DNA from 2 places in the Embleya sp. NBC_00888 genome. Region 1 is predicted to be linked to the other one. Evidence: riboswitches for the same ligand, from Rfam matches in the RefSeq annotation. Region 1 holds a riboswitch; the other holds the start of a gene.
What was found. Region 1 has a riboswitch for glycine ahead of gcvP (aminomethyl-transferring glycine dehydrogenase). Riboswitches for the same ligand answer to the same signal wherever they lie in the genome.

Region 1 (14,177 bases):
CGGCGCGCTGATGTTCGGCGTGCTGGGCAGCGACCTGGCCGCCAAGCCCGGTTTCGCCGCGTCGGTGGCCCACCTGCTGACGCACGGCGCAGCCCGCCCCTGATCGAAGCGCGTTCGATCGGGAGCGGGCCGCGCGGCCGAGGTCAGTTGTTGCCGTACGCCTCGATCGGCGGGCACGAGCAGACCAGGTTGCGGTCGCCTTGGGCGCCGTCGATCCGGCGCACCGGCGGCCAGTACTTCTCGGCCGGCACCACACCGGCGGGGAAGACCGCCTCCTCGCGGGTGTAGGCGTGCGCCCACTCGCCCGCGAGCAGTGCGGCGGTGTGCGGCGCGTTGCCGAGCGGGTTGTCGTCGGCGGGCAGCGCACCGGACGCGACCCGGTCGATCTCGCCCTTGATCGCGATCATCGCGTCGCAGAACCGGTCGATCTCCCGCAGGTTCTCGCTCTCGGTCGGCTCGATCATCAGCGTGCCGGGCACCGGGAAGGACATCGTCGGCGCGTGGAAGCCGTAGTCGATCAGCCGCTTCGCCACGTCGTCGACGCTGACGCCGGTGGCCTTGGTGATCCCGCGCACGTCGATGATGCACTCGTGCGCGACCAGGCCGTTCGGGCCGGTGTAGAGCACCGGGAAGTGCGGTGCGAGCCGCTTGGCGATGTAGTTGGCGCCCAGCACCGCGACCTGGGTGGCCTCCTTGAGGCCCTCCGGGCCCATCAGGCGCAGGTAGGTCCACGGGATCGGCAGGATCGCCGCCGAGCCCCACGGGGCGGCCGAGATCGGCCCCACGCCGGTCTCCGGGCCCGCGGTGGGCTGGAGCGGGTGGTTGGGCAGGTACGGTGCCAGGTGCGCGCGGACCGCGACCGGGCCCACGCCCGGACCGCCGCCGCCGTGCGGGATGCAGAAGGTCTTGTGCAGGTTCAGGTGCGACACGTCCGCGCCGATCGCGCCGCCCGGCTGGGCCAGCCCGACCAGCGCGTTCAGGTTCGCGCCGTCCACGTACACCTGGCCGCCGGCCTCGTGCACCGCCGCGCACACCTGCTCGATGCCCTCCTCGAACACGCCGTGCGTGGACGGGTAGGTCACCATCAGCACGGCGAGCGTGTCCCGGTGCCGCTCGATCTTGTCGTGCAGGTCGGCCAGGTCCACGTCGCCGTTCTCACCGGTCTTGACCACCACGACGCGCATGCCCGCCATCACCGCGCTGGCCGCGTTGGTGCCGTGCGCGGAGGAGGGGATCAGACACACGTCGCGGGCGGTGTCGCCGTTGGCGTGGTGGTAGGCGCGGACCGCGAGCAGGCCCGCGAGTTCGCCCTGCGAACCGGCGTTGGGCTGGAGCGAGACCTTGGCGTAGCCGGTGATCCGGGCCAGCGAGTCGGCCAGCCCGTCGATCAGCTCCAGGTAGCCCGCGGCCTGGTCGACCGGTGCGAACGGGTGCAGGTTCGCGAACTCGGGCCAGGTGATCGGCTCCATCTCGACCGTGGCGTTGAGCTTCATCGTGCACGAGCCGAGCGGGATCATCCCCCGGTCCAGCGCGTAGTCCTTGTCCGCGAGCCGCTTGAGGTAGCGCAGCATGTCGGTCTCGGAGCGGTGCGTGTGAAAGACCGGGTGGGTCAGGAACTCGGTGTCGCGCAGCAGCGCGGTGGGCAGCGCGTCGGCGGTGTCCGCGTCCAGCGCGACCACGTCGCCGGTGACCCCGAACGCGCCCCAGACCCCCTCGACATGCGCCCGCAGCGTGGTCTCGTCACAGGTGATCGCGACGTGGTCGGCGTCCACCGGGCGCAGGTTGATCCCGGCGGCGCGGGCCGCGGCGAGCACATCCGCCGCCCGGCCCGGCACCCGCGCGGTGATCGTGTCGAAGAAGTCGCCGTGCACGACCTCGACGCCGCCCGCGCGCAGCCCGGCCGCGAGCACGGCCGCGTACCGGTGCGTGCGGCGCGCGATCGAGGTGAGCCCGTCCGGCCCGTGGTAGACCGCGTACATGCCGGCCATCACGGCCAGCAGGACCTGCGCGGTGCAGATGTTGCTGGTCGCCTTCTCCCGGCGGATGTGCTGCTCGCGGGTCTGCAGCGCGAGTCGGTAGGCGGGCGCGCCGTCGGCGTCCACGGACACCCCGACCAACCGGCCCGGCATGCTGCGGGTGAGCTTCTCGCGGACCGCCAGGTAGCCCGCGTGCGGGCCGCCGAAGGCCATCGGCACACCGAACCGCTGGCTGGTGCCGACCGCGATGTCGGCGCCCATCGCGCCGGGCGCGCGCAGCACGGTGAGCGCGAGCAGGTCGGCGGCGACCGCCACCAGCGCGCCCTGCGCGTGCGCGGCCTCGATCACCGGGGTCAGGTCGCGGACCCGGCCGTCGGCCCCGGGGTACTGCAGCAGCACGCCGAAGCAGCCGCCCTCGGGCAGCCCCTGTGCGGTGTCGGCGACCACGACCTCGATGCCCAGCGCCTCGGCGCGGGTACGCACCACCGCGATCGTCTGCGGCAGCGTGGCCGCGTCCACCACGAACACGTCGCTCTTGGCCCGCCCGGCCCGGCGGGCCAGGGTCATCGCCTCGGCGGCGGCGGTGGCCTCGTCCAGCAGCGAGGCGCCCGCCACGTCCAGGCCGGTCAGGTCGGTGACCACGGTCTGGAAGTTGAGCAGCGCCTCCAACCGGCCCTGCGAGATCTCCGGCTGGTAGGGCGTGTAGGCGGTGTACCAGGCCGGGTTCTCCAGCACGTTGCGGGTGATCACCGGCGGGGTGAAGGTGCCGTGGTAGCCGAGCCCGATCATCGGGGTCAGCACGCTGTTGCGCGAGGCCAGCTCGCGCAGCTCGGCGAGCACCTCGGCCTCGCTGCGCGCGGCGGGCAGCTCGAAGCCCTCCAGCGCGCGGATCGCGGCGGGCACCGCCGCGTCGGTCAGCTCGTCCAGGGACCCGTAGCCGATCGCGGCGAGCATCTTCGCCTGCTCGTCGGTGTCCGGACCGATGTGCCGGCCGGTGAACGGCGACGCGGCCTCCAGGCCGGTCAACGAGCCGGGGCCGGAGGGGAGTACGGCGTGAGCACGCGGGGCAGGGGTGCGCGGGGTCATCGCGAAAGGCCTCCTGGATCGCTCCTGGACGGACACGCGGTCGCGCGTCCACCGGCCTCCCCCTCTGTCATCTGTACCTGAGAGCTTCACCGCGCCCGGAGTACCGGTCGGACCGGTTCCCGCGGGCGCGGTTTGCACCGTCGGCGAGGATCCGACCCGGCTCGGCGAGCCATCCGCGGATCCTGCTTTCCAGAGTGCCCACGACCACGCGGTACGGGTGCCTGAGAGATTCCGGGGAGGAGTTGCTCCTTCGGCGCCTCGTGTGCACGACACGAGGACTCTCCCGCGCGAACGTAATGGGCGGCTTCAACGGTATCAGCGTGACACCCACCAGGGGCTTCGCACTAGGCGTACGTCACAGTGGTCGTGGTGTAGCCCAGGGAGCGCATCATCCCCTGGAGCATGCCGGTGGTGTTGCGTTCCGCGCGCTCCACCAGTCCGGCGGTCTTGGCCGCGTCGTCGATCTTCTTGGTCGCCAGCACGTAGAGCTGCTGTTGATCGCCGGGATTACTGGAGAAGAAGTCGCCGAAGCGGTCGAACAGGCCCTTGTCCTGGGCGATCACGTGGCTGTTCTTCTGGTCGAGCGCGGCGGGCGCGAGCCGCGCGTGCGGGAGTTTGATGGTCACGCTCTTATTGTCCGGCGAGGTCTGGATCGCGTCCTGACCGATCCCGCCGAACTCCACGAAACCACCCACCTGGCCGACGCCGACGAACAGCGTACGTTGGCCTCGGACCGCGTCCGGCAGGAACTTCGCGTCCTTCTCCAGGTCCACCACGACCTGGAAGGTGCCGCTGACCGCCTCGTAGCGGCTGAGATCCTGCACGGCCTTGAGCATCACCGGTCCGCTGTGGTCCTTGGTGGTCTCGCCGAACGGATTGAATTTGCCGGGCAGCAGGTTGATCAGGCCGACCAGCACCAGGGCCAGCACGATGAAGCCGACCAGGAGTGTGACCAGGAAGGCGGGCAGGCCGAGCCTGCGGCGAACCGATCGGAAGGCACCCTGCCCTCGCGCCGGCCGCTCTTTGACATCAGTCATTGTGGGGACACCCCCGAGGAGTCGTCTGCCCGGCGCCTGCCCCGGATCGCTCCGGCTATCCCCCGTCGGCCGCGGGCAGCGGAATCGGTTCCCCCGGTTGCAGCGCGGGATCGGTGATCGCGAACGTGCGCACCCGGCCCGGCTTTCCACCCGGCACCTCGAACCGCACGGTGACCCGCCCGACGCCGCTGCCCTGCACCCAGCCGGGCCCGAACTCCTCGTGCACCACGTCCTGGCCGGGCGACCAGGAGACCCGCTCCGGGGCGGCCGGCAGCGACACCTCCCGGTCGGCCGCCGCGTCCTGCTCGTCCGGCTCGGCGGGCTCCGGCTCGGCCGCGCCGAACAGGTCCTGCTGGGCGAAGTCGGCCAGCCCGCCGACACCCACCCCCAGCAGCCGCACGCCGCCCGTGACGTCCACCTGCGCGGCCAACCGGCGGATCGTCTCGCGCACCACCCCCGGGTCGTCGGTGGGCCCGCGCAGCGTCTCCGAGCGGGTCAGCGTGCTGAAGTCGTAGCGGCGCAGCTTGAGCACGATCGTGCGCCCGGAGCGCCCGGCGGCGCGCAGCCGCTCCACGCACCGGATCGAGAGCCGGTCCAGCTCCCGGGTGATGCGCTCGCGGTCGACCAGGTCGGTGGGGAAGGTGTCCTCCACGGACACCGATTTCGCGTCCCGGTCGGCGACCACCGGGCGCGCGTCCAGCCCGGCGGCCAGTACGTGCAGGCCGTGTCCGTGCGCCTGGCCGAGCAGCCGGACCAGTTCGCTCTCGTCGACCGCGGCCAGGTCGGCCACGGTGTCCAGGCCCGCCCGGCGCAGCACGTCGCCGGTGGCCGGGCCGACCCCGGGCAGCGCGCGCACCGGCAGCGGGTCGAGCATCGCCCGCTCGGTCCCGGGCACGACCACGCACAACCCGTCGGGCTTGTCCGCCTCGGAGGCGATCTTGGCCAACAGCTTGGAGGTGGCCGCGCCGACCGAGCAGGTGAGCCCGGTGGCCGCGTGTATGTCCGCGCGCAGGCGTACGGCGATCTCGGTGACCCGCTCGGTGTCCAGCGTGCCGCCGTGCGGGCCCGCCTCCAGGTCGACGAACGCCTCGTCCAGGCTGAGCGGCTCCACCAGCGGCGACAGCCGGTGCAGCAGTTCCATCACGGTGTCGCTGACCTGGCGATACAGCGCGAAGCGCGGGCTGAGGAAGGCGGCGTTGGGGCAGCGCCGGCGGGCCTCGCCGATCGACATCGCCGAGCGCACGCCGAACACCCGGGCCTCGTAGGAGGCGGTGGCCACCACGCCGCGCGCGCCGATGCCGCCGACGATCACCGCCTTGCCGGCCAGGCTGGGCTTCGCGACCTGCTCCACCGACGCGTAGAACGCGTCCATGTCGAGGTGGAGGATGCCCGGGGCCTGTCTCACACCGGGCAATGATGACGCACGGGTCCGACAGAACGTGCGTTCAGCCGCTCAGGGCGCGTCGGATCTCGTCGCTTTTCGCGCCTTTCACCCGCGGATCCGGCTTCAGCACGATCTGCCCGGCCGCCTTGATCGCGGCGAGCGTCTCGCGACCGGTTCCGTACACGGTGGGCCCGATGTGGCCCCACGCGAAGGACTCGTCCGGGACGCCGTACGCGGATATCCCGGCGGCCCGGCACAGGCCGAGCGCACGGCGCAGATGGAAGCTCTGCGTGACCACGATGACCCGGTCGATCCCGTAGACGCGCTTGGCGCGGATGCAGGACTCCCAGGTGGAGAATCCCGATTCGTCGGTCACGATCCGGTGCTGCGGGATTCCCCGGTCCGCGAGGTAGCGCCGCATCACCCTGGTCTCGTCGTAGCGGTTGCCCCCGCCGTCGCCGCTGACCAGGATCACCCGGGTCTTGCCGGCCCGGTACAACGCGAGCGCGACATCGAGCCGGCGGGCCAGCAGATCGGACGGCCGGTCCCCGTGCACGCCCGCGCCGAGCACCATCGTGACGTCCTCGTGCGGCACGTCGGCCACCGTGCGGACCCGGTTCCCGGCGTACAGATGCAGCCCCGTGATCGGGGCCAGCCCGGCGACGGCGAGCAGGACGGCGGCCTGATAACCGCGCCGTTGGGCCCGCCGCGAGCGCGGCAGGGTCGGCCGACGAAGGATCACGTCCATGGGGACGTCCTGCCCGGCGAACCGGTTCCCACCCGCCCCCGGGCGCCTCAGACCGCTTTGTCCCTGCGTCTACGTGCCAATTCGTCGCCGGGATGGACCTGCGTGATCGGTTCCCCGGTGCCGGTGTGCTCGCCCTGGAGCTGCGCGAGCGAGCCCTCCACCTCACGCCACACCGCCCCCACGGCGATCCCGAAGACCCCCTGACCCCCCTGGACCAGGTCGATCACCTCGTCGTACGACGTGCACTCGTACACGCTGGCACCGTCGCTCATCAGGGTCATCCCGGCCAGGTCGCCGATCCCGCGTCCGCGCAGGTGGGCCACCGCGATCCGGATGTTCTGGAGCGAGACGCCGGTGTCCAGGAGCCGCTTGACGATCTTCAGCACCAGGATGTCGCGGAAGCCGTACAGCCGCTGCGTGCCCGAGCCGTGGGCCGGGCGGACCGTGGGCTCGACCAGGCCGGTGCGGGCCCAGTAGTCGAGTTGGCGATAGGTGATGCCGGCCGCCGCGCACGCCGTCGGGCCCCGGTAACCGACGTCCTCCGACGGGGTGCCGGGCGGCGTGACGTCCTGCCGCCGGGGGCCCGCACCGGGGTCGGTCGCCGGCAGAGGACGTGCCGTGCGGGCGCGTTCCGCCGCCGTGATGTCGCCGGTGCTGCTCACGCCGACCTCCCTTTCGTCTCCCCGCGCCCGAGTACGGCGCGGAGAGTCTCTTTCAATCCCGGGCCGCAGGCGGCGAGGTGCAACGCGCAGGGGTCATCCCGGAACTGTCGATTTCGACGGTAGGCAGTCACCAACAGCGCGTCAACGACCGGGCCGTTCGGCACGCCGAGTGACGCTGCTCGCACGAGTGGTTTGAACCGGTTGCCCAGGGGTAGGTCTGGCCGCTTTGCCTCTGATCGAAGCGGATCGAGCCGGATCGGGCGTGATCGACGGCGCGCCGGCCGACCCCGGTCGGAGCCGACCGGCTCCGGACACGAAAAAACCGCCGCCCGCTACCGCCTCGCCGGGAGCGGCGGGCGGGACGGTCGGCGGTTTCGGACGTGCACCCGGCCGCGGCGGGCCGACTATTGGCTCGTGGTGCCGAAGTCCTCGGGCGAGATGTCGTTCAGGAACTCCCTGAACTTCTCGATCTCGTCCTCCTGCTCGTTGGGGATCACGATGCCCGCCTCGTCCAGGACCGCGTCGCTGCCGACGATCGACGTCCCGGTGCGCAGCGCGAGCGCGATCGCGTCCGACGGGCGCGCGCTGACCTCCACGCCGCCGGAGAAGACCAGCTCGGCGTAGAACACGCCCTCGCGCAGGTCGGTGATCCGGATCTGGGTCAATTCCTGCCCCAACGCCTCCAGCACGTCCCGGAAGAGATCGTGCGTCAGAGGACGCGCGGGTACCACGCCCTGTTGGGCGAACGCGATGGCCGTCGCCTCTACCGGGCCGATCCAGATGGGGAGATAACGATCGCCCCCCGTCTCCCGTAGGAGCACGATCGGCTGGTTAGAGGGCATCTCCACCCGGACGCCCACAACCTCTAGCTCGTTCACATCGCCACACTAGCGCGCTCGGCTGTCGGTCACCGATCCCCGGGGGCCGAATAGGTCGGGGATTCGTCGTTTTTTCTTCGTGGCCCGGTATTCACGTCCCGGTCCGCCTCGCGGCCCGATCGGCGCCCGCCGCGGGCGGCGCGGGTCAGCGGCCCAGGCGGGGCGCGAGCGCGGTGGTGACCAGGACGGTGTGCAGGCGCGAGGTGAGCGCGAGCAGGTCGCGTACGGTCTCCTCGGCGCCCGCCTTCGCGCGAGCGCCCCGGCGGTGCAGGAGCGGCGCGACGATCTGTTCCACCAGCGCGGCCTCACGGTCCGCGGCGGCCTTGGTCTGCCGCAGGTGGCGCGGCTCCACGCCGTAGCGGCCCAGCGCGGCCACCAGCCGGGCCACCACCAGCGCGTCGCCGTCGTAGACCACCGCCTGCTCGCCGTCGCCGCCGGCGCCGGGTCGCGGACGGCGCGGCTGGATCAGGCCGAATTCCTCCAGCCGGGCCAAGTCCGTGTCCTGGATGCCGGCCGCGGCGATCAGGCCCGGCCGGTCGAGCAGCACCGTGGTGCCCTCCCGACCGGCCGAGTCCGGATCGCCTTCGGCGTCCTGCGATCGTGGGGATTCGGCCGGGGTCGGGCCGGCCGGTTCGAGCCCGCGATCCATCGCGTCCAGTTGATCCTTGATCACCCGGAGCGGCAGGTAACGGTCGCGCTGCACACGCAGCACGTAGCGCAGTCGTTCGATGTCGGCGGGGCCGAACTTGCGATAGCCCGACGGGCTCCGCTGCGGCTCGATGAGCCCTTCCGCCTCGAGGAACCGGATCTTGGAGATGCTGATGTCCGGGAACTCGGGACGCAGCAGGGTCAACACCCCGCCGATGCTCAAGGAGACCGATCCGGCCGCCGCCGCACTCACCCGATCTGCCCTTGGCGGCTGGGGAAGAAGACCAGTCGGTACTTGCCGATCTGTACCTCGTCGCCCGGCGCCAACGGAACCTCGTCGATCCGCTCGCGGCCCACGTAGGTGCCGTTCAGGCTGCCCACGTCGGCGACCGCGAAGCCGCCGGGGGTGCGGCGGAACTCGGCGTGCTTGCGCGAGACCGTGACGTCGTCGAGGAAGATGTCGCTCTGCGGATGCCGACCGGCCGTGGTGCGGTCCGAGTCGAGCAGGAAGCGACTGCCGGAGTTGGGGCCCCGGCGCACCACGAGCAGCGCGGTTCCCGGCGGCAGCGCGTCCACCGCGGCCTGCGCCTCGGGGGTGAGGATCTCGCGGGGCGCGGGTTCCGCGTCCAGCGCCTCGATGCCGCTGATCGAGATGGTCGAGGTCTGCTCGGACGCGCGTTCGGCGCCCGCGCCCAGCCGAGCGCCGCAGTTGGAGCAGAACCGGCCACCGGGCGGATTGTGATGCCCGCAGGCGCTGCACACCACCACGTCGGCCTCCTGACCCGTGCCGGTCGCACCTCGACCTTCGGTCGAGAGTTGCCCGAAACTTATGCGCGCCGTGTGTTCCTGGTCAACAGCGACATGCCCGGCGGTCGCGTCGGACTCGCCCAGGTGCGGAGCGGGTGCGGGGGGTGAGCCGGCGGACGCCCCGTACGGGGTGCCCGGAGGCATCGTCGGCGGGGCGGCCGGCGGGTTGCCGGACCTCCCCGCATCGGCAGCCGGCGCGTCGCCGGAGCGACGGGAACGACCGAACAATTTCGCGAACAACTTCACGGGCGAACCTCCCCGAGAGAACCTGGCCCGCCCGTGGGGCAGGAGGAGTGGGTCGTGGTGATGGACTGCCTACCGCTTCGCCGGGCCGTCAGGAGCCCAGGCTGTTCTGATAGGCGGCCGCGTCCAAGAGCGCGGCCGGTGCGGCGGGATCGTCGAGGCGTACCTCGAACATCCAACCGTCGCCGTAGGGATCGGAGTTGACCAACTCCGGTGCACCGTCGAGCACGTCGTTGACGGTGGTCACGACGCCGTCGAGCGGCGCGAAGAGGTCGCTGACACTCTTGGTCGATTCCAGTTCGCCGCAGGGCTGTCCGGCCACGACGCGAGTGCCGACCGGCGGCAGCGTGACGTAGACGATGTCACCGAGCGCGTCCTGCGCGAATTCGGTGATGCCGATCCGCACCGTCCCGGAGATCTCTTCCATGACGCGCACCCATTCGTGCTCCGTCGTGTACGCGAGATCTGCGGGATACATGCGGACAGCCTGCCCTTCTTGCCTGATGAGTGTGCACCGACGGCGACCGGCGGACTGATTCTGTCAGGTGTGCTCACCCGTTACCGGCGCCCGGTGCCGAGCGAGCGTAACCAGGCTTGTTCGCAGGCCGCAAGGCGTCGATCAGCACCTCCTGCGAGGGGGTGACGATGGCCCCCGCCTGCTTCTTCTCCAGGGTCTTGACGACACCCCCGGGGATGTTCAACGCGGGCTGGAGATCCTGCGGATTGCCGATCACCTTGAACACGTACGGCGGCAGCACCTTGGTACCGTCGATCACGATGTCGCCGGGCGGCGTGCCGTTGAACCAGGTGCCGGCCACCACACGCACGTCGTTGATCTGGATCACCTCTGCGCCCGCCGCGCGCAGCTCCTGGAGCGTGTCCAGCAGCACGTCACCGCTGACCGTGCGCTGCGGATCGGTGATGGTCAGGGTGATGCCGGGTCCGCTGGCCTTGACGGTGCCCGCGAGGACGCCCAGGGCGTCCGCCTTGGCCGCGTTCTGCTCACGCGCCTCCTGGACCCGGTCGTTGCTGTTCTGGAGCTGTGTGCGGCTGTTCTCCAGACGATGCTTCTCGTCCTCCAACCGCCGGGTGCGCTCGCCGAGTTCGTCCAGTACGCGGACCAGGTCCTCCTGTCGCGCACCACGCAGCGGATCGGACGCGGTGTTCGAGCGAACCTGGATGGCCAGCCCCGCTCCCAGCGCGAACAGCAGTACCGCGCCCACGAGTTGGGCCCGGCTCACGCGCGGCGGCCAGAACGCCTCGAGCAGCCTGCGGCGGCCCGGCTGATCGTCGACCGGCTCGTGCGGGTGCGGCTCGGAAACCGCGTTCGAATCCGTTTCCGGTCCGGGCGTGTCGCGCGCCACCGCGTGCGCTCCCGCGTGCGGTTGCGCGAGGGGGTCGCGCGGCCCGGACGCCTCGCGCTCCCGGGCCTGTTCGGGCGAGGGCGCCGCGGGCACCAGGGGCGGCACGGACGCTCGCGCGGCCCGGGGCTCCGCGGACGCCCGGGGCGTCTGCGGCGCCTGCGCCGCCCGATACGCCTGGGGCACCTGGGGCGTTTCCCGTGTCTCCCGGGCCGATTCGCGGATCGGCGCGGTGATCGGCGGGATCTCCGAGGTCACCTCGGCGGCCTGCTCGCGGATCCGCTCCCGGATGTGCCGGCCCTCGTGATAGAGGTCGACCGGGCGCCGGGTCTCGACCGTGGGCTTGCGGGCGGCCGGCGCCTCCGGCTCCGGCTCGGCCTCGGGTTCCGGCTCGGGCCCGGGAGCGGCCTCGGGCGCGGGCTCCGCGGCCGTGCGCGGGATGCCCAGGTCGCGGGGATCCTCGTCGTGGCGGGCGTGCCGCCCGCGCGTCTCGTCCGTTTCGTCGGCCATGTGTGTGACTCCCCGTCAGGCCCGGAAGACGTGCCGGCGGATGGCCGCCGCGTTGGAGAAGATCCGGATGCCGAGCACGACCACCACGCCGGTGGACAACTGCGCTCCGACACCCAGCTTGTCGCCGAGGAAGACGATCAGCGCGGCGACGACCACGTTCGACAGGAACGAGACCACGAAGACCTTGTCGTCGAAGATGCCGTCGAGCAGTGCGCGCAGACCGCCGAAGACCGCGTCCAGCGCGGCCACCACCGCGATGGGCAGGTACGGCTCCAGCTCGTGCGGGATCACGGGTCGGGCGAGATACCCGACCACGACCCCGAGGACCAGGCCGAGGACCGCGATCACTGTTTACCCTTTCGTTCGGTCTGCTTCTGCGACGGTGTCGACGAGCCGGTCGGCGGCGCCGAACCGCTCGGCGGCGCCGTGCTCCGGCCCGTGGACGTCGCGGGCGGTGTGCCCGGGGTCTGCTTCGCCGGCGGGCTCGCGGGTGTACTCGGCGGTGTGCTCGCGGGCGGCGGACCGCCGGGTACGTCCGCGTAGCGCAACGAGGTGCCCAGCGCGGCGGGCAACTTGAGCTTCTTCTGTGCGCTCAGGTTGACCCGGATCCCGTAGTTCTCCTGAAGCTGGCGCAGATATCGCCCGTCCGCGCCGACCATGAACTCGACCTGCATCGGCTTGGCGTCACCGATCGCCAGGATCGTATACGGCGGCGCGAGCGGCCGGTTGTCGACCAGGATCGAGGCGCCGGCGGCGCGGATCGCGGACAGCGCGGTCAGCCGCTGGTTGTTGATCGAGATGGCCTCGGCCCCGGCCTTCCACAGGCCGTTGACCAGCCGCTGGAGGTCGCGGTCCAGGATCCGGCCGTTCGCCGCCGCCTCGGCCTGGCGCGGGTCGGTCGAGCCGTCGGTGTTGTCCGAGCCCTTGGCGTCGTCCGCGATCACCTTCAAGCCCGGCCCCTCGACCGGGTCGGATCCGGTGAGCAGCGCGAGCAGTTCGACCCGGTCCTTGGCGCCCTTGGGCAGCGAGACCTCCTGGATCGCGTCCACCTCGGCGCGCAACCGCTCGACGGTTGCGGTGAGCGCGTCCACCTCGGCCTCGTCGGTGTGGATGCGATCCACCAGTTGATGCCGCTCGCGCTCGGCCTGCGGGGCGGCCGCGTGCACCTTCATCGCGGCCACCATCAGGATCATCGCGATCAGCGCGACCCCGACCACGGCCAGCACCCGGGCCAGCGGTCCCTTGTTCATCCCGGTGTCGCCGCGCACCGCGCGCCGGGCGGTGGCCTCCGCGTAGCCCGCGTCCAGGCTGTTCGTCATCATGTCCACGAGCAGGGACATCGAGGCATCCGGCCGCCTGTACCGGCTCGTGCCTGGTGTCTCCCGCGATGACATGCGCCCCATCGTTCCATGCCTGGCGGAGTGCTCGATGCAGGGTCCGATACCGGGTCCGGCCGCGGATCGCGACAGGCGATCCACGGCCGGGGAAGACCCTACAAGACGGCTGCCCGCACCGCCGGAGTCGGCGGCCCGGAAGGGGCGTCAGTCGCCCGCGTGCTCCACGACCCGGCTCCACTCGTCCAGGAGTTCGTCCGCGGCGGTGTCGTCCGGGCCCTCGGCCCACACGTGGGTGACCGCCTCGGCCGGGTCCGGCAGCACCAGCGCCCAGCGCCCGTCGGCCTCCACCACGCGCACGCCGTCGGTGGTGTCGATCTCGCGGTCGCCCGCCGCCTCCACGACCCGACGCATCACCATGCCCTTGGCCGCCCACGGCGTGGGCACGTCCCGCCGGCGCACGTGCGCGCGCGGGATCCGCGCGTCGATCTGGCTCAGCGTCAACTGGGTGCGCGCGACCAGCCCGATCAGCCGGACGAACGCGGCCGTACCGTCGAAGACGGTGCTGAACTCGGGGACCACGAAGCCGCCGCGTCCGTCGCCGCCGAAGATCGTGTCGTCGGACATGGCCACGCGGGCCAGGTCGTCCGGCGACGTGGTGGTCCACTGCACCTGGACCCCGTGGTAGGCCGCGACCTGCTCGGCGATCCGGGTCGTGGTCACCGGCAGCGCGATCTTGCCGCCGCCACGCTCGGCCGCGACGCAGTCCAGCAGCACCAGCAGCGCGCGGTGGTCGTCGATGAGCCGGCCGCGCTCGTCCACCAGCGACATGCGCTCGCCGACCGGGTCGAACCGTACGCCGAACGCGGCCTTGGAGGAGGCCACGATCTCGCCCAGCCGCACCAACCCCTCGTGCCGCTCGTCCGCGGTCTCGGTGGGGCGGGCGTCGTCCAGGCCGGAGTTGACGGTGAGCGCGTCGATGCCCAGCCGGCCCAGGATGCTGGGCAGCAGCAGGGCGGCGTTGCCGTGTGCGGCGTCCACCACCACCTTGAGCCCGGACTCGGGCACGCCGGTGATGTCCAGCGCCTTCAACAGGGAACCCGAGTAGCTGTCGAACGGCCGTGCGGGGAAGGTCAGTTCGCCGATCTCGCCGGGGAACGCGCGGCGGTACTCCTGACGGGAGAAGACCCGGTCGAGCTTGCGCTGCGCGGCCTGCGACAGGTCCGCGCCGCGCTCGTCGAAGAACATGATGTCCACCGAGTCCGGCACCCCGGGCGTGGTGCGGATCATGATCCCGCCCGCCGAGCCGCGCGCGGTCTCCTGGCGGGCCACCGGCATCGGCACGTTCTCCAGGTCGCGCACGTTGATCGCGGACGTCTGGAGCGCGGAGATGACCGCTCGCTTGAGGGCACGGGCACCACGCGAGTGATCGCGCGCGGTGGTGACGGTGGCCCCCTTCTTGAGCGTGGTGGCGTACGCGCCAGCCAACCGCACGGCCAGCTC
Region 2 (14,177 bases), 4.4 Mb from region 1:
CATGCCGCCGGAGAACTGGTGCGGATAGTCGTCCACCCGCCGGTCCGGACGCGGGATGCCCACCCGGCCGAGCAGTTCCACCGCGTGGGCGCGGGCCTGCTTGCCGGTCACCTCGTTGTGCACCTGGTAGGCCTCGATGATCTGGTGGCCCACCGTGTAGTACGGGTGCATCGAGGACATCGGGTCCTGGAAGATCATCGCCATCCGGCGACCGCGCATCAGGCGCACCTGCTCGGCGGTGGAGCGCACCAACTCCTGGCCGTCCAGCCAGATCTCGCCGCCGATCCGGGCGCTGGTGTTGCCGTGCAGGCCCATGATCGCCAGCGACGTGACGCTCTTGCCGGAGCCGGATTCGCCGACGATGCCCAGCGTGCGCCCGCGCTGGAGCGCGAAGTCGACGCCGTCGACGCTGCGTACCAGGCCGTCGTCGGTGGGGAAGTGCACGGTCAGGCCGCGCACTTCGAGGAAGTTTTCGGGGGCCGGCGGTGGTCCGGCCGGGGCGAGCTTGGCTGTTTCGGCCGCGGAGTCCCGCTTGCGGCGCGGTAGCAGACGGGGCATCAGGTCCTCACCCGGGGATCGACGACCGCGTAGAGCAGGTCCACGACGAGATTGGCCAGGATCACGAAGATGGCGGCGATCATGGTCACGCCGAGCACTTCGGGCAGATCCTGTTGCGTGATCGCCTCGACGGCGAACTTGCCGATGCCGTCCAGCGAATAGACCTGTTCGGTCAGGATCGCACCACCGAGCAGCAGGCCGACGTCCATGCCGAAGATGGTCAGGATCGGCGTGAGCGCCGCGCGCAGCCCGTGTTTGACGATGACGTCCCGCTCCCGCAGGCCCTTGGCTCTCGCGGTGCGGATGTAGTCCTCGCTCATCGTCTCGAGCATGCCGGCCCGGGTGAGCCGGGCGTACAGGGCCGCGTACAGGAACGCCAGGGTCAGCCAGGGCAGGACCAGGTTCCAGGCCCAGCTTCCCGGATTGTCGAAGAACGGCACGTAGTGCACGCCCTTGAAGATGGGCCATTGATAACTGAACAACGCCAGCGCCACCAGGCCGGTGAAGAACGGTGGCAGCGACACGCCCGCGAGCGCGAAGCCCATCGAGAAGCGGTCCCACAGGGTTCCGCGTTTGAGCGCCGAGACCACGCCGATGGACACGCCGACGACCAACCAGATCACCGCGGCGCCGGCGGCCAGCGACAGGGTGACCGGGATCCGGTCCTGTAGGCGTGGCCACACCTCAAGGTTGTTGCGGAAGGAGAAGCCCAGGCACGGCGGCGCGCAGTGCACCTTGCGGACACCGGTGTCGTAGTCCTTGCCGGCGATCATGCCCTTGACGAACCTGCCGTATTGTTCGGGCACCGACTTATCCAGCCCGAGGCTGTGCTTGACCTGCGAAATCGCTTCCGGGCTGGGCGACTTGCCGACATACCGCGCGGCGAGTTGGTCGCTTGTGGCGCCTCCCAGACGCGGTATCAGGAAGAAGATGGCGAAGACCGCCATGGTGACGATCAACAGGAGCACCACCGCTCCCGCCAGCCGCCTGAGCAGATAGAAAATCATGAGCCGGCGACCCGGTCCGGCGCGGGGAGCGGGATCACCACTCCCCGCACCGGAACTGACGGGCCTTCACCTCTCCTTCGGGCTACTGACCTCGTCGCAGGCTTACTGGATACCGATGTTGAGGTAGTCGTACATCCCGGAGTACGCGGGGGTGACGACCAGGTTGGTCACGTTCGGCGGGCGGTAGAGCAGCGACTTGGTCCAGGCGAACGGGACCATCACCGCCGCCTCCATGACCTTCTGGTCCAGTTGCTGCCAGATGGCCGCGCTCGCGTTCGGGTCGATCGTCCGCGTGGCCTGGTCGATCAGACCGTTGACCGCCGGGTCGTTCAGCTCGGACAGGTTCGTGCCACCGGCGGGCTTGATCGCCCGGCCGTCCACGATCTGCTGGAAGAAGCCGAACTGGGTGGGGAAGTCTGGACCCCACTGCATGAACATGATGCCGACCTTGTTGTCCGCCACCCACTTGGGCACACCGGCGAACTGGGTGAAGTAGTCACCCGAGGGGTACTGGCGGATCTCGATCTTGATGCCGACCTTGGCGAGCGCGTTCTGCACCGACGTGGCGCCCGCGACCTCCTTGGGCCGGTTGCTGCGCGCGGTGAGCACGGTGCTGAAGCCGTCCGGCTTGCCGCACTGCTTGAGCTCGTCCTTGGCCTTGGCCACGTCACCGGTGTGCTTGGCGCCGTTGGGGTACATGTCGGCGACCTTGGAGCCGGCCAGCGTCGGCGGCATCAGGTTGGTCGCGATGTCCGCGCCGACCTCGCCGCCGACCGCGCGCTGCATCTGCGACTTGTTCACCGCGTACTGCACGGCGCGCCGGCAGTGCACGTTGTCGAACGGCGGGGTCTTCGAGCTGATCGCCAGGTAGGCGAGCGCGCCGGAGACCGCGTCATCCGAGTTCCCGGCCAGCTTCTGGTCGGTGAGGATCTTGTTCTGCGCGGCGGCCTGGACACCGGTGCCGACCACGTCCAGTTGCGCCGTGTTGGCGAACAGGCGGTTGTCGACGTCGTTCGCGTCCTGCTTCTCCAGGAGCTCGATCCGGTCCGGCAGCGCCTTGCGCAGCGGGTCGGTGCTCGGGTCCCAGTTCGGGTTGCGGACCAGGTTGACCGCCTTGCCGGGCTCGTACTGGCCGTCGACCATGTACGCGCCGGAGGCGAGGGGGTGCTTGACGTACTCCTTGCCGGTGTCCTTGGCGCGCGGTACCGGCGCGGTCTGCGGGAGCGCGGCGAGGTAGTTGAAGTCCGCGAACGGCTCCTTCATCTTGAAGATGATGGTGTAGTCGTCCGGCGTCTCGATCGCGCTCAGGCCCTGCTTGTCCGCGGAGTCCTTGTACGGGCCCTTGTAGGTGCCGTCCGGGTCCAGGTACTGGGTGAAGTACGCCGGGCCGTTGGGCAGGATCTCCTTGTCGAAGGTCCGCTCCACCGCGTACTTGACGTCCGCGGCCTTGACCTCGGTGCCGTCCTCGTACTTGACGCCCTTGCGCAGGTGGTACGTCCAGGTCTTGCCGCCGTCGTCGGTCTTGCCCACCTCGGTGGCCAGGTCCGGCGCGAACTCGTAGCTCGCGTTGCCCGGGGCGGGCTTGAAGGTCAGCAACGGACGGGCCATCAGCCGGGAGAAGTTCCAGGCCGAGGCGTAGTACATGTCGCCCGGGTCGAGCGAGTCGAACTTGTCCGAGCTGACCAGCTTGAGCGTGCCGCCCTTCTTGGTCGACTGGTTGACGACCTCGGTGATGGCCTTGTTGCTCGGCGAGTACTTCTTCTTCGAGCCGCCGCCACCACCGCCACACGCGGTTGCGGCCAACGCGGTGACCGCAACGATGCCGATCAGCGCCTGGGCCCTGCGCCTGCGAGTTACCGGGTGTTTCATCGCTGGTCGTGCCTCCTCGTGGGGACTTGCCGGATATTCAGCGGCTGCGTGGGTCCAGGGCGTCTCGAAGCCCGTCGCCGAGCAGGTTGAACGCGAGCACGGTGATGAAGATCGTGACTCCGGGGACGACCATGAACATCGGGGCGTCCTCGTACCGCGGGACGGCGCGCGCGAGCATGCCGCCCCACGAGGCGGTGGGTTCCTGTACGCCGACCCCGAGGAAAGAAAGGGCGGCCTCGAACAGGATGTTCGTGGGAATGAGCAGCGTGGCGTACACCAGGATCGGGCCGACCAGGTTCGGCATCAGTTCCTTGAAGATGATGTGCCGGTCGGTGGCCCCGAGGCTGCGCGCCGCCTCGACGAACTCGCGTTCGCGCAGCGACAACGTCTGGCCGCGCACGATGCGGGCGATGTAGGGCCAGCTGAAGAACCCGATCACGAAGATCAGGACGGTGACCCGGAGCGTGTCGCCCTTGAGGCCGAACGCCTCGCCCTGGAGGCTGCTGCCGATCGCGATCGCGAACAGGAGCAGTGGGAAGGCCAGGAAGACGTCCATGGCGCGGCTGATCAGCGCGTCGACCCAGCCGCCGAAGTAGCCCGCGGCGGTGCCCAGTACGACGCCGATCACCACGGACAGGAGCGTGGCCAGGAAGGCCACCAGCATCGAGATCCGGGCGCCGTAGACGATGCGCGAGAAGATGTCCCGGCCGTTGACCGGTTCCAGTCCCAGTGGGTGGTCCCAACTGGCGCCGCCGAAGCTGCCGTTGGGGATGTTCAGCACCGGGTCGAGCAGGTCGTCGTGGTACTCGGTGGGATCCCCGCCGATGACCGAGGTGATCAAGGGCGCGAAGATCGCTACGAGTACCATGAAGACGATCACCACGCCACCGGCCATCGCGACCTTGTCGCGACGGAATCGGGCCCACGCGATCTGACCCAGGGAACGACCCTCGATGCGTACGCCGGAGGATTCGGCGATCGCTTCGGGGTGCGCCTCTCGGGCCACACCGGTGGTCTCGATCGGTGCCGTCATGGATCGACCCTCCCCGCTCACGGATGCGACGGCGGCTCGGGATCGCCGATCCCGTCGCCATACCCGGCATTGCGATCCCGATGATCTTCGGGATCTGTCGTCCGGGTGAGACTCCTCCGTGACGCGGGTCACCAACAGGGGTCGCGGAATACCTTTACTGAACCGTGATTACGTCGACACGATTCACTGGTTGATCCGCGTAGATCGGTCACGAAATCACAACAAGGCAGCGGTTGATGACGTGACGTCAGTTTTTTGGGGGCATCAGTGCCTGTTGCCCGCGATCGCCACTGTGTGCCGATCGTCGATCACCGCGTGTCGCGGGCGGCCTCGTCGAGCATGTCGATGCCGATGAAGGGGCGCGTGTGGTCGCGCATCCACTCGGCGACCGGATCGAACGGGTCGTCCAACGCGACCGAGGACAAGGTGAGTCCGGCCGGCGCCGCGGCCGAGGCGCGGGCCATCGCGTCCCGCATCCGCTGCATCGTGGCGGGCTGATTGTCCGTCAGGCGCAGGCCGATCACGAGGCGTTCGGGTCCCACCGCGGGCCGCACCCAGGCCCGGTGGGCGGCTCGCACCACCTGGGTCTGGAACAGTTGGCCGCCCAGCAGCGCGTAGAACGCCGGGTCCCACAAAGTGGGTTCGCCGACCTCCAGCGGTCCGGCCATCAACCGGTCCAGGCCGCCGACGATGCGTCGCAGGTCGAGATAGGGCACGCCGACGCCACCGCCCTGGGCGTGCGGATTCAGCCACAGGCCCCAGCGGTCGGTGTACAGCGAGGACGCGATCTCGGTGACCGGACAGACCTCGAACGAGCGGTCCCAGCCACTGAGACGCAGTTGTTCCTCGGACGTGAACGCCGGGGCGTAGCGCCACCCGGCCACGTCCATGTTCCCGTACTGCGCGTCCGGGCTGCCCGGTTGCCCCTGCCACAACAACATCCACACGTGGGCGCCGGTGAGCGCTTGGAGCAACCGCTCGTAGGCGTCGTAACGCCCGGGTGCCACCTGGCTGAGGGCCTGCTCGACCTGGTTCACGACGTCCTCCCCGAATCCGAACCGATGTACCGATGTACCGATGCTCCGATGTACCGATGTCGCGCTGTCCGACGCGGGCTCAGCGCTGGTCGACGCGCAGGTAGAACGGCTGGGTCCGCTCCAGCATCCAGTCCCCCACAGGATCCTGCGCCACGTCCAGGAGCACCACGTTCACCGGCCACGGACACGGGGCCCGGCCGAGCGCGCGCTCCAGGGCGCCGACCGCGGCCAGTCGGTCCTCCTCCTGCCAGCGGTCCAACTCGACGCCGATGAACAGGCACGGCGGGTCGTTCTCGATGACGCCCAGGCCGCGGCGGGCACTGAGCACGACCGGCACGTGGGTGAACTCGGCGGCGGCCGCGATCAGGAAGTCCATCGGCTCCTGGTCCGGCTCGTACAGCCGCACGCGCGCGCCGCGCGGGCCCGAGCCGGCCGGTCGGGCCAACTCCAGCACGCCGGGCGGCGGGATCGGGATGCCCACCTCGCCGCCGGGGTTGACCGCGATGCCCACGTGCGGCGGCATGCCGCGGGCGAACTCGCGCATCGGCGCGACGGTGCACGCCATCGGTCCGGCGATCCGCCGGAACTCCTCCTCCGAGGAGAACACCGGGACGTACGGCCGGCCGTCGATCTCGGTGGTGGGCAGGGTCAGTTCGCTGTCGGCCGGGTTGCCGCCCTCGGGCAGCGGCACCCATACCTCCGCCTCGGCCAAAGCCTCGAAGAGGGCCTCGGCCCGGGACGGATCGCGCATCGCCGCGACGAGCGCGCTCTCCACGGGATTGGCCGGGAACGGCATGGTGGTGCTCCTCTGGTGTCCGCCGCAGTTTACTTCTCGCCCGATTGCGGTCGCCGGGACTGTCCCGGTACGGGGTCTGCGAAAACGATCCGGCCCAGGTGCCCGGCGGCCGGTCGGTCGAGCAGCACGCACGAGGTGAAGCCGCCCGGAGCCGACGCCAGGGTGGGTCCCGCGTCCAGCCACGGCGACAGCCGGGCGAGCAACTCGCGCCATTCGCGGTGGTGCCGGGCGAACACCGGTGTGGACACCCCGCGCCCGCGTTCGCGTTGGCCGGAAAGCGCCTGCTGGGCGGTCACGTCCAGGAGCAGCGCGTGCGCGGAGCTGCCGCGCCGACGGGCCGCGAGCACCAGTACCCGACGCAGGATCGGGTTGCGGCCGCTGTCGTGCACGACCACCGCGCCGGGGCCGCGCAGCGCCCGGGCCACCTCGCCGTAGTGGGAGAGCCGCACCAGCGGCCGGTAGACCCGGTAGGGGATCCGCCCCGCCCGTACCGCCCAGCGGGCCCGGACCAGATCGGCGTCCAGGACGGCGACCCCGGCCCCGGGCGTGACCACGCGCGCGAGCAGCGTGCTCTTGCCGGCTCCCGGCAGGCCGGTGACCACGAGCACGCACGAGGCCGGATACGCCAGGACGTCCACGACCCGGTCGCCGATCCCCTCCCCCGCCCGATCGCGCTCCTCCCGGAGGTCGTGCACGGACCGGGGGATCAACACGCCGCCCGTCGCGGCGCCGGTATGCGCCCCCGCCGAGTCCGTCTCCACGAGTCCTCCCCTTGTCACAACCGTCATGCCCTGCGCATGGTGTCGCACCCATGGGTGCGCGCGCGTCCCGGTGATCCCTCGGACTCCGCGGGGCCCGGTCCCGGCGGGGTCCCGGTCCCGGCGGGGGATTGACGTCACGCGCTAGCATGCCGGGCACAACCTCATAACGGCCGTCGACCCCACGCGGAAGAGTCCCCGCCCACGAGCGGGGCGCCGAAGGAGCAACTCCTCCCCGGAATCTCTCAGGCACCGATACCGCATGGGTCAGGCACTTCTGGAAAGCAACCACACCGCAGGTGTGGTTCACCCACGGTGCAAATCGCGAGTTCGACGCGATGAAGCTCTCAGGTTCCGATGACAGAAGGGGAGGGCACCCCACTTTTCGACCGACTCTGGTCGAAAAGGGCTGAAAGCCGTGGCAGGGAGCCCCCTTTGTTGTCGTATTCGCCGCAGTACCCGTCACCTTCCGCGCCGGCCGAGCGCGCGGCCGTTCGCCATGCCCGCGACCGGCCCGCGCCCTTGGCGTGTTCCCGCCGGCGCCCCCTCGAAGGAGCCTTCGCATGACCACCGACCGCCGGACCCCGCTCGACGCCGTGCACGACGCGCTCGGGGCCACGATGACCGACTTCGCCGGTTGGCGGATGCCGCTCCGGTACGGGAGCGAGCGCGACGAGCACACCGCGGTGCGCACCACGGCCGGCCTGTTCGACCTCACCCACATGGGCGAGATCGAGGTCACCGGTCCGGACGCCGCCCGCGCGCTCGACCACGCCCTGGTCGGTTTCGTGTCGAAGATCGGGATCGACCGCGCCCGGTACACGATGATCTGCACCGAAGAGGGCGGCATCGTCGACGACCTGATCGTCTACCGGCTGGGCGACGAGCACTTCGTGGTGGTGGCCAACGCGTCCAACGCCGACGTGGTCGCGGGCAGCCTGGCGTACCGCTCGGAGAAGTTCGACGCCACCGTGCGCGACGCGTCCGAGGAGTACACGCTGCTCGCCGTGCAGGGCCCCGCGTCGACCGCGATCGTCGGCTCGCTCACCGACGCCGACCTGCCCGCGCTCAAGTACTACGCGATCCTGCGCACCGAGGTCGCCGGCGTGCCCGTCCTGCTCGCGCGCACCGGCTACACCGGCGAGGACGGCTTCGAACTGTTCGCCGCGCCCGGCGACGCGGTCGCGCTGTGGGAGTCCCTGCTGACCGCCGGCAAGCCGCACGGCCTGGTGCCGGCCGGCCTGTCCTGCCGCGACACGCTGCGCCTGGAGGCGGGCATGCCGCTGTACGGCCACGAGTTGACCCGGGACACCACGCCGTACGAGGCCAACCTGGGCCGGGTGGTCCGACTGGACAAGCCCGAGGACTTCGTCGGGCGCGACGCGCTGGCCGCCGCGCAGGAGGACGTGCGCCGCACGCTGGTCGGGCTCACCTCGCCGGGCAAGCGGGTCCCGCGCGCGGGCTACCCGGTGGTGGACGCGGAGACCGGCGAGAAGGTCGGCGAGGTCACCTCCGGCGCACCCTCGCCCACGCTCGGCGTGCCGATCGCGATGGCGTACGTGGGCACGGACCGGGCCGAACCGGGCACGCGCCTGGCCGTGGACATCCGCGGCAAGGCCGAGCCGGTCGAGGTGGTCGCACTGCCGTTCTACAAGCGGGGCTGAGGTCGGCCGACCGGCCGACCGACACAAACCGTCACAAAAACACCTGAGGGACAGACCCTCCGCATTCGAATGGAGAATGGACCCGTGCACGCACCCCAGCACCTGCGCTACAGCAAGGAACACGAGTGGCTCGACGAGGCGGCCTCCCCCGCCCTCGTCGGCATCACCCAGCACGCGGCCGACGCGCTCGGCGACGTGGTGTTCGTCCAGCTTCCCGAGGTCGGCCAAGCGGTCGTCGCCGGTGAGCCGTGTGGCGAGTTGGAGTCCACGAAGTCGGTCAGCGACATGTACGCGCCGGTCTCCGGCGAGGTCGTCGAGATCAACGACGCGGTCGCCGAGGACCCCGCCCTCGTGAACTCCGACCCCTTCGGGACGGGCTGGCTGTTCAAGGTGCGCATCGACGGCGAGGCCGAGGGCCTGCTGTCGGCCGACGAATACGCCGCGTTCTGCGGCGAATGATCGAGATCGACCCGATCGAGGAGCTGACAACCGTGACGATCCTGGACCGTCCGCTGAGCGAGGTGGACCCGCAGGTCGCCGCCGCCGTCACCGACGAGCTGCACCGCCAGCAGAACACCCTGGAGATGATCGCCTCCGAGAACTTCGCCCCCGTGGCGGTGCTGGAGGCGCAGGGTTCCGTCCTGACCAACAAGTACGCCGAGGGCTACCCCGGCCGGCGCTACTACGGCGGCTGCGAGCACGTCGACGTCGTCGAGCAGCTCGCCATCGACCGGGTCAAGGAGCTCTTCGGCGCCGAGGCCGCCAACGTGCAGCCGCACTCCGGCGCGTCCGCGAACGCCGCCGCGATGTTCGCGCTGCTCACCCCCGGCGACACGATCCTGGGCCTGGACCTGGCCCACGGCGGCCACCTCACCCACGGCATGCGGATCAACTTCTCCGGCAAGCTCTACAACGTGGTCGCCTACCACGTCGACGAGAAGGCCCACCGGGTCGACATGGAGGAGGTCGAGCGCCTGGCCAAGGAGCACCGGCCGAAGATGATCATCGCGGGCTGGTCGGCCTACCCGCGGCAGCTCGACTTCGCCGAGTTCCGCCGGATCGCCGACGAGGTCGGTGCCTACCTCATGGTGGACATGGCGCACTTCGCGGGCCTGGTCGCCGCGGGTCTGCACCCCAGCCCCGTGCCGTACGCGGACGTGGTCACCACCACGACGCACAAGACCCTGGGCGGCCCGCGCGGCGGCGTCATCCTGTCCAAGGCGGAGTACGCCAAGAAGATCAACTCGGCGGTCTTCCCGGGCCAGCAGGGCGGCCCCCTGGAGCACGTGATCGCGGCCAAGGCGGTGGCCTTCAAGGTCGCCGCGTCCGACGACTTCAAGGACCGCCAGCGGCGCACCCTGGAGGGCTCGGCCATCCTCGCCGAGCGGCTCACCCGCAAGGACGTCACCGACGCGGGCATCACCGTGCTCACCGGCGGCACCGACGTGCACCTGGTCCTGGTCGACCTGCGCGACTCGGAGCTCAACGGTCAGCAGGGCGAGGACCGGCTGCACGAGATCGGCATCACGGTCAACCGCAACGCGGTCCCGTTCGACCCGCGCCCGGCGATGGTCACCTCCGGTCTGCGGATCGGCACGCCGGCGCTGGCCACCCGCGGCTTCGACAAGGCGGACTTCGAGGAGGTCTCCGACATCATCGCCGAGGCCCTCCTCCCCGGCTTCGACGACGCCCGCAAGGCGGCCCTGGCCACGCGCGTCACGGCCCTGGCGAAGAAGCACCCGCTGTACCCGAACCTCTGACCCACGACCTCACGGCGTCAGGTTCACGAGCACGGCCGCGGGGCCGGCAGGGCGACCCCCTGCCGGCCCCGCGGCCGTTCACCCGCCCGCTTCTCGCGTCCGGGTGCGCGGTTCCCGCCTCGGGTAGGCCGAACAGGTGACGGAACCGCATCAACTCGTGAGTGTGGCCCGCGTGATCGGGTTCGACGCGTTGGGATGGAACCGCGGGGGTCCGCCACGACCCGATGAAGGTGCAGTCCCATGAACGACTCGCCGAACGACTCGTCCGACCCGACCGGCAACCCGTACGCTCCACGCCTGGTCGCCGCCGGCCAGACCTTCGACGTGATCGAGGTCGACGCGCGGCTGGGGCGCGAGGCGGTGAAGCAGTTGCGCGCGGCGGGAGTTCGGGTCGGCCCGGTGATCCACGACCGGCGCTGCGCCAAGATGGGCTTCCTGGTCCCGGTCACCTCCCCGGCCCGCACGCGCCTGCGCGACCAGCGCGGCCCGAGCCGGCACGGCCGGGGCGCCTGGGTCACCTTCCCGCCCGCGCGCGGTGAGAGCGGCCCGCTGGTCTGGTACATCGCCCCGACCGAGAACCCGATCCCCACCCCGCTCGCCCCACTCGACTCCGCCATCACCCGCGCCGCCGCGACCCTGATCGATCACACGTGACCCACCACCACCCTCGGCAAGCCCCCGAACACGGCGCCACGACGCGGGCTCCACCCCACCGCCCCGACCGAAAAACCCGACCCCCACCCCACTCGCCCTCGTCCCGCCCCCGAGCACCCCCCCCACGATGCGGGATCCGGTTCACCACCCCGCTCGCCCCACTCGCCCCCGCACCACCCGCCCCGCCGCAACCCCGACCGATCACACCCGACCCACCACCACCCTCGTCACGCCCCCGAGCACCCCCCCACGATGCGGGATCCGGTTCACCACCCCGCTCGCCCCACTCGCCCCCGCACCACCCGCCCCGCCGCAACCCCGACCGATCACACCCGACCCACCACCACCCTCGTCACGCCCCCGAGCACGCCCATACGATGCGGGCTCCGGTCTGGTGATGGGGGCGACGGATGGGTGTGGTGGGACGCAAGGTCGGCGAGTTACGCGGCGAGGTGATCGAGCACCTCTGGGTGCGGCGGCGGATCCGGCAGTGGATCTCGATCGGCTTCGTACTCGGGCTGTTGCTCGGCGCGGCGGCAGCCGCGGGCGTGGCGGCGTTGTACTGGCCGGAGCAGGACAAGCCGCTGAAGATGACGATGCGCGAGGGGGAGATACCGGTCAAGGCGCCGGCCGTGCTCAGCGGTCCGGCCACGCTCACCGCACAGGGGCTCAGCTGCGGCATCGAGTGGATCACCGGCACCCACGCCGAACACTTCGCCCAGGGTCGGTTGTGCCGGGTCAAGGTCTCCATCGCCAACAACTCGCTGGCCACGGTACGGATCGCCAACCTGGAGCAGCGCCTGGTCCTGCCCGACGGCACCCAACTGGCCATGGACCTCGAATCGATGGAGATCAAGCGCCAACTCCGCGAGTTCACCCTCGGCGCCTCCGACACCCTGGTCGAAGACCTCTGGTTCGACCTCCCCAAGGACGTCACCCCCACCGCCATCCTCCTGCGCGCCAACCCCGAAACCCCCCAGGGCCGCGCCGAACTCCCGCAAAAGGACTGGTCGAGGAAATAACGAGCCACCCCCGCGACCCGCCGAATCCGGACGTATCCGCCCCGTAGAATCAGACTTGTCCGGTCCATCGAAGGAGAGCCGTGAGCCTTCCCGCATTCGATCGCGTGTGGACGCCCGAAGACGTTCTGGAGATCCACGCCGACGGTTGGCGTGTCGAATTGCTGGACGGTGCGCTCATGATGTCCCCGGCTCCCTCGCGCCGGCACCAAATGGTGTCCCGACGCTTGGCCATGCTGCTCGAGGCCGCCGCGCTCGATGCCCGAGTCGACTGCGTCGTGTACGAGAACATCAACGTGCGACACGACAACGACTTCACCCAACCGGACGTCGTGGTGATCGACGGGGCCGCCGCCCGGGCGGGTGAGGAGTCCGGGGAGGACGACATCTGGCTCGACCCGGAGCACGTGTTGCTCGCGGTCGAGATCGTCTCGCCGGGACAGGCGGGGCGAGACGGGGTGGACAAGCTCAAGAAGTACGCGTCGTGGGGGATCGAGTTCTACTGGGTCCTGGAACCGAACGACTCCGTGCTGGAGGGCTTCGAACTGCGCAATGGCACGTACGCGTCGGTGACCCGGGTCGAGGGCGCACACGCGGCGACGCCTCCCGCGCCGTTCCCGGTGACCGTCCGCCCCGACGAACTGCGCCGGCTCCGCTGAGGCACCCACATTCGGGCGTCATCCCCGGTGCGACGGGATCGGTGTGCAACTCCTCGGCGAGGGTGTGGTGTTCGGCCTGATCATGGTGCCGGCGGGCGGTTCGGTGAGGGAAAGCGGGCCGATCGTGGATGCGTTGCGGGCCGTGGTGCGGGCTCTGGGCGACGACGACACCCCCTACCATCGGGGCGTGTCGGCGCCTGTACGGGGGCGCGTCGTCGAGAAAGGCGCACTTGTGACGCAGTCCTTCCACCCGCCCGGATCCCCCGGAGTAGACCGGAAGCCGATGTTCGCCTTCGGCTGGATTCCGCTGCCCAAGCGGGTCGCCGAGCGCTACTTCGTACCCGACTACCGGCTGATCGGGCGCGACGTGACCCTGGAGCGGGTGCGCGTGACCCGGTCCTGGCTCGGTCTGGGCGTGCTGGTGTGGATCGCGGCCACCTACGGCGGCGGCGAGGACGCCGCCCAGGGCCTGATGACCAGCTTCGTCGCGTCCGTGTTCGTCGCGATCATCGCGTGCCCGATCGCGGTGGCCATCATCGTCGCCCTGACCCGCTCGGACGTGCGCACCGAGACGCGCAAGAGCCTGATGTTGCCGCTGCGTTCGCTCGGGCTGTTCGTGCTCGTCTCGGTGGCCACGCTCGGCGGCCTGAGCGCGCTGGCGTACGGCTCCAAGGGGGTCAACGCCGGCGCCGGCGTGGCCTCGTTCTTCATCACGGCGCTCGGCCTGGCCGTGTCGCTGTGGGTGCTGCGCTTTTGGATCCTCGCCGTCCGCGCGATCCCGCAACACCTGTTCCGCGCCGTGGACGGGCACCCGCTACTGCCCGCGGTGATCGCGCCCTGGCTGTCGTGGTGTGGCGCGCTGATCGACCTCGGCGACGACGGCGGCAAGGGCGCGCTGCCGGTCGGCGTGCGGCTGGTCGGCACGCTCGGCGGCCCGGTCACCATCACCGTCATGTCGTTGTGGGAGATCCGCCGGGTTCGCAGCCGCTACGGCGTCACCTTCCGAGGCGGACCGCACCCCACCCGCAGGCCCGATCCGATCATGCCGCCGATGCCGCCGTTCCCGAGCCAGGCCAACCCGTGGCAGCAGGCTCCGCAGCCGCAGGGCCTCTTCCAACAGGGGCCGTTCCCGCCCACCCCGCCACAGGGGCCCCACTCGCAACAACACCCGGCCTGGCGGCAGCAGCCCGGATACCACCAGCCACCGCCGCCGCCGTGGGGCCCGCCGCGCGGCTGACCGCACCCGCCGCCGGGGGTGGCGACCGATCCGGCCCACCCCCGGACGCGCCGGCGGATGCCCGGTCCGTCGAAGACCTCAGTCCGTCGACAACCGCTCACGCAACCGCGCGACCTGCGCGTCGGT

Region 2: linked by a shared signal. The riboswitch ahead of gcvT (glycine cleavage system aminomethyltransferase GcvT) and the one ahead of gcvP (aminomethyl-transferring glycine dehydrogenase) in region 1 are both predicted to bind glycine.

Annotation. Positions count from the first base shown of each region.
Region 1 covers NZ_CP108784.1:1,305,891-1,320,067, forward strand. Annotated here, with positions in the region: gene OG948_RS05105 (TetR/AcrR family transcriptional regulator) at 1-103, shown strand, start outside; gene gcvP (aminomethyl-transferring glycine dehydrogenase) at 144-3,062, opposite strand; glycine riboswitch at 3,262-3,358, opposite strand; gene OG948_RS05115 (DUF4230 domain-containing protein) at 3,407-4,099, opposite strand; gene OG948_RS05120 (DNA polymerase IV) at 4,155-5,504, opposite strand; gene OG948_RS05125 (vancomycin high temperature exclusion protein) at 5,545-6,231, opposite strand; gene OG948_RS05130 (MerR family transcriptional regulator) at 6,279-6,893, opposite strand; gene OG948_RS05135 (bifunctional nuclease family protein) at 7,298-7,771, opposite strand; gene OG948_RS05140 (MerR family transcriptional regulator) at 7,917-8,672, opposite strand; gene OG948_RS05145 (FHA domain-containing protein) at 8,669-9,187, opposite strand; gene gcvH (glycine cleavage system protein GcvH) at 9,561-9,947, opposite strand; gene OG948_RS05155 (DUF881 domain-containing protein) at 10,021-10,929, opposite strand; gene OG948_RS05160 (small basic family protein) at 11,356-11,688, opposite strand; gene OG948_RS05165 (DUF881 domain-containing protein) at 11,685-12,680, opposite strand; gene OG948_RS05170 (sugar phosphate nucleotidyltransferase) at 12,882-14,177, opposite strand, start outside.
Region 2 covers NZ_CP108784.1:5,703,869-5,718,045, reverse strand. Annotated here, with positions in the region: gene OG948_RS24520 (ABC transporter ATP-binding protein) at 1-558, opposite strand, end outside; gene OG948_RS24515 (ABC transporter permease) at 558-1,565, opposite strand; gene OG948_RS24510 (ABC transporter substrate-binding protein) at 1,668-3,434, opposite strand; gene OG948_RS24505 (ABC transporter permease) at 3,472-4,467, opposite strand; gene OG948_RS24500 (enhanced serine sensitivity protein SseB C-terminal domain-containing protein) at 4,776-5,504, opposite strand; gene OG948_RS24495 (enhanced serine sensitivity protein SseB) at 5,584-6,300, opposite strand; gene OG948_RS24490 (AAA family ATPase) at 6,330-7,061, opposite strand; glycine riboswitch at 7,236-7,329, shown strand; gene gcvT (glycine cleavage system aminomethyltransferase GcvT) at 7,622-8,722, shown strand; gene gcvH (glycine cleavage system protein GcvH) at 8,807-9,181, shown strand; gene glyA (serine hydroxymethyltransferase) at 9,178-10,482, shown strand; gene OG948_RS24470 (hypothetical protein) at 10,723-11,136, shown strand; gene OG948_RS24465 (hypothetical protein) at 11,556-12,158, shown strand; gene OG948_RS24460 (Uma2 family endonuclease) at 12,239-12,814, shown strand; gene OG948_RS24455 (hypothetical protein) at 12,858-14,051, shown strand; gene OG948_RS24450 (tyrosine-protein phosphatase) at 14,130-14,177, opposite strand, start outside.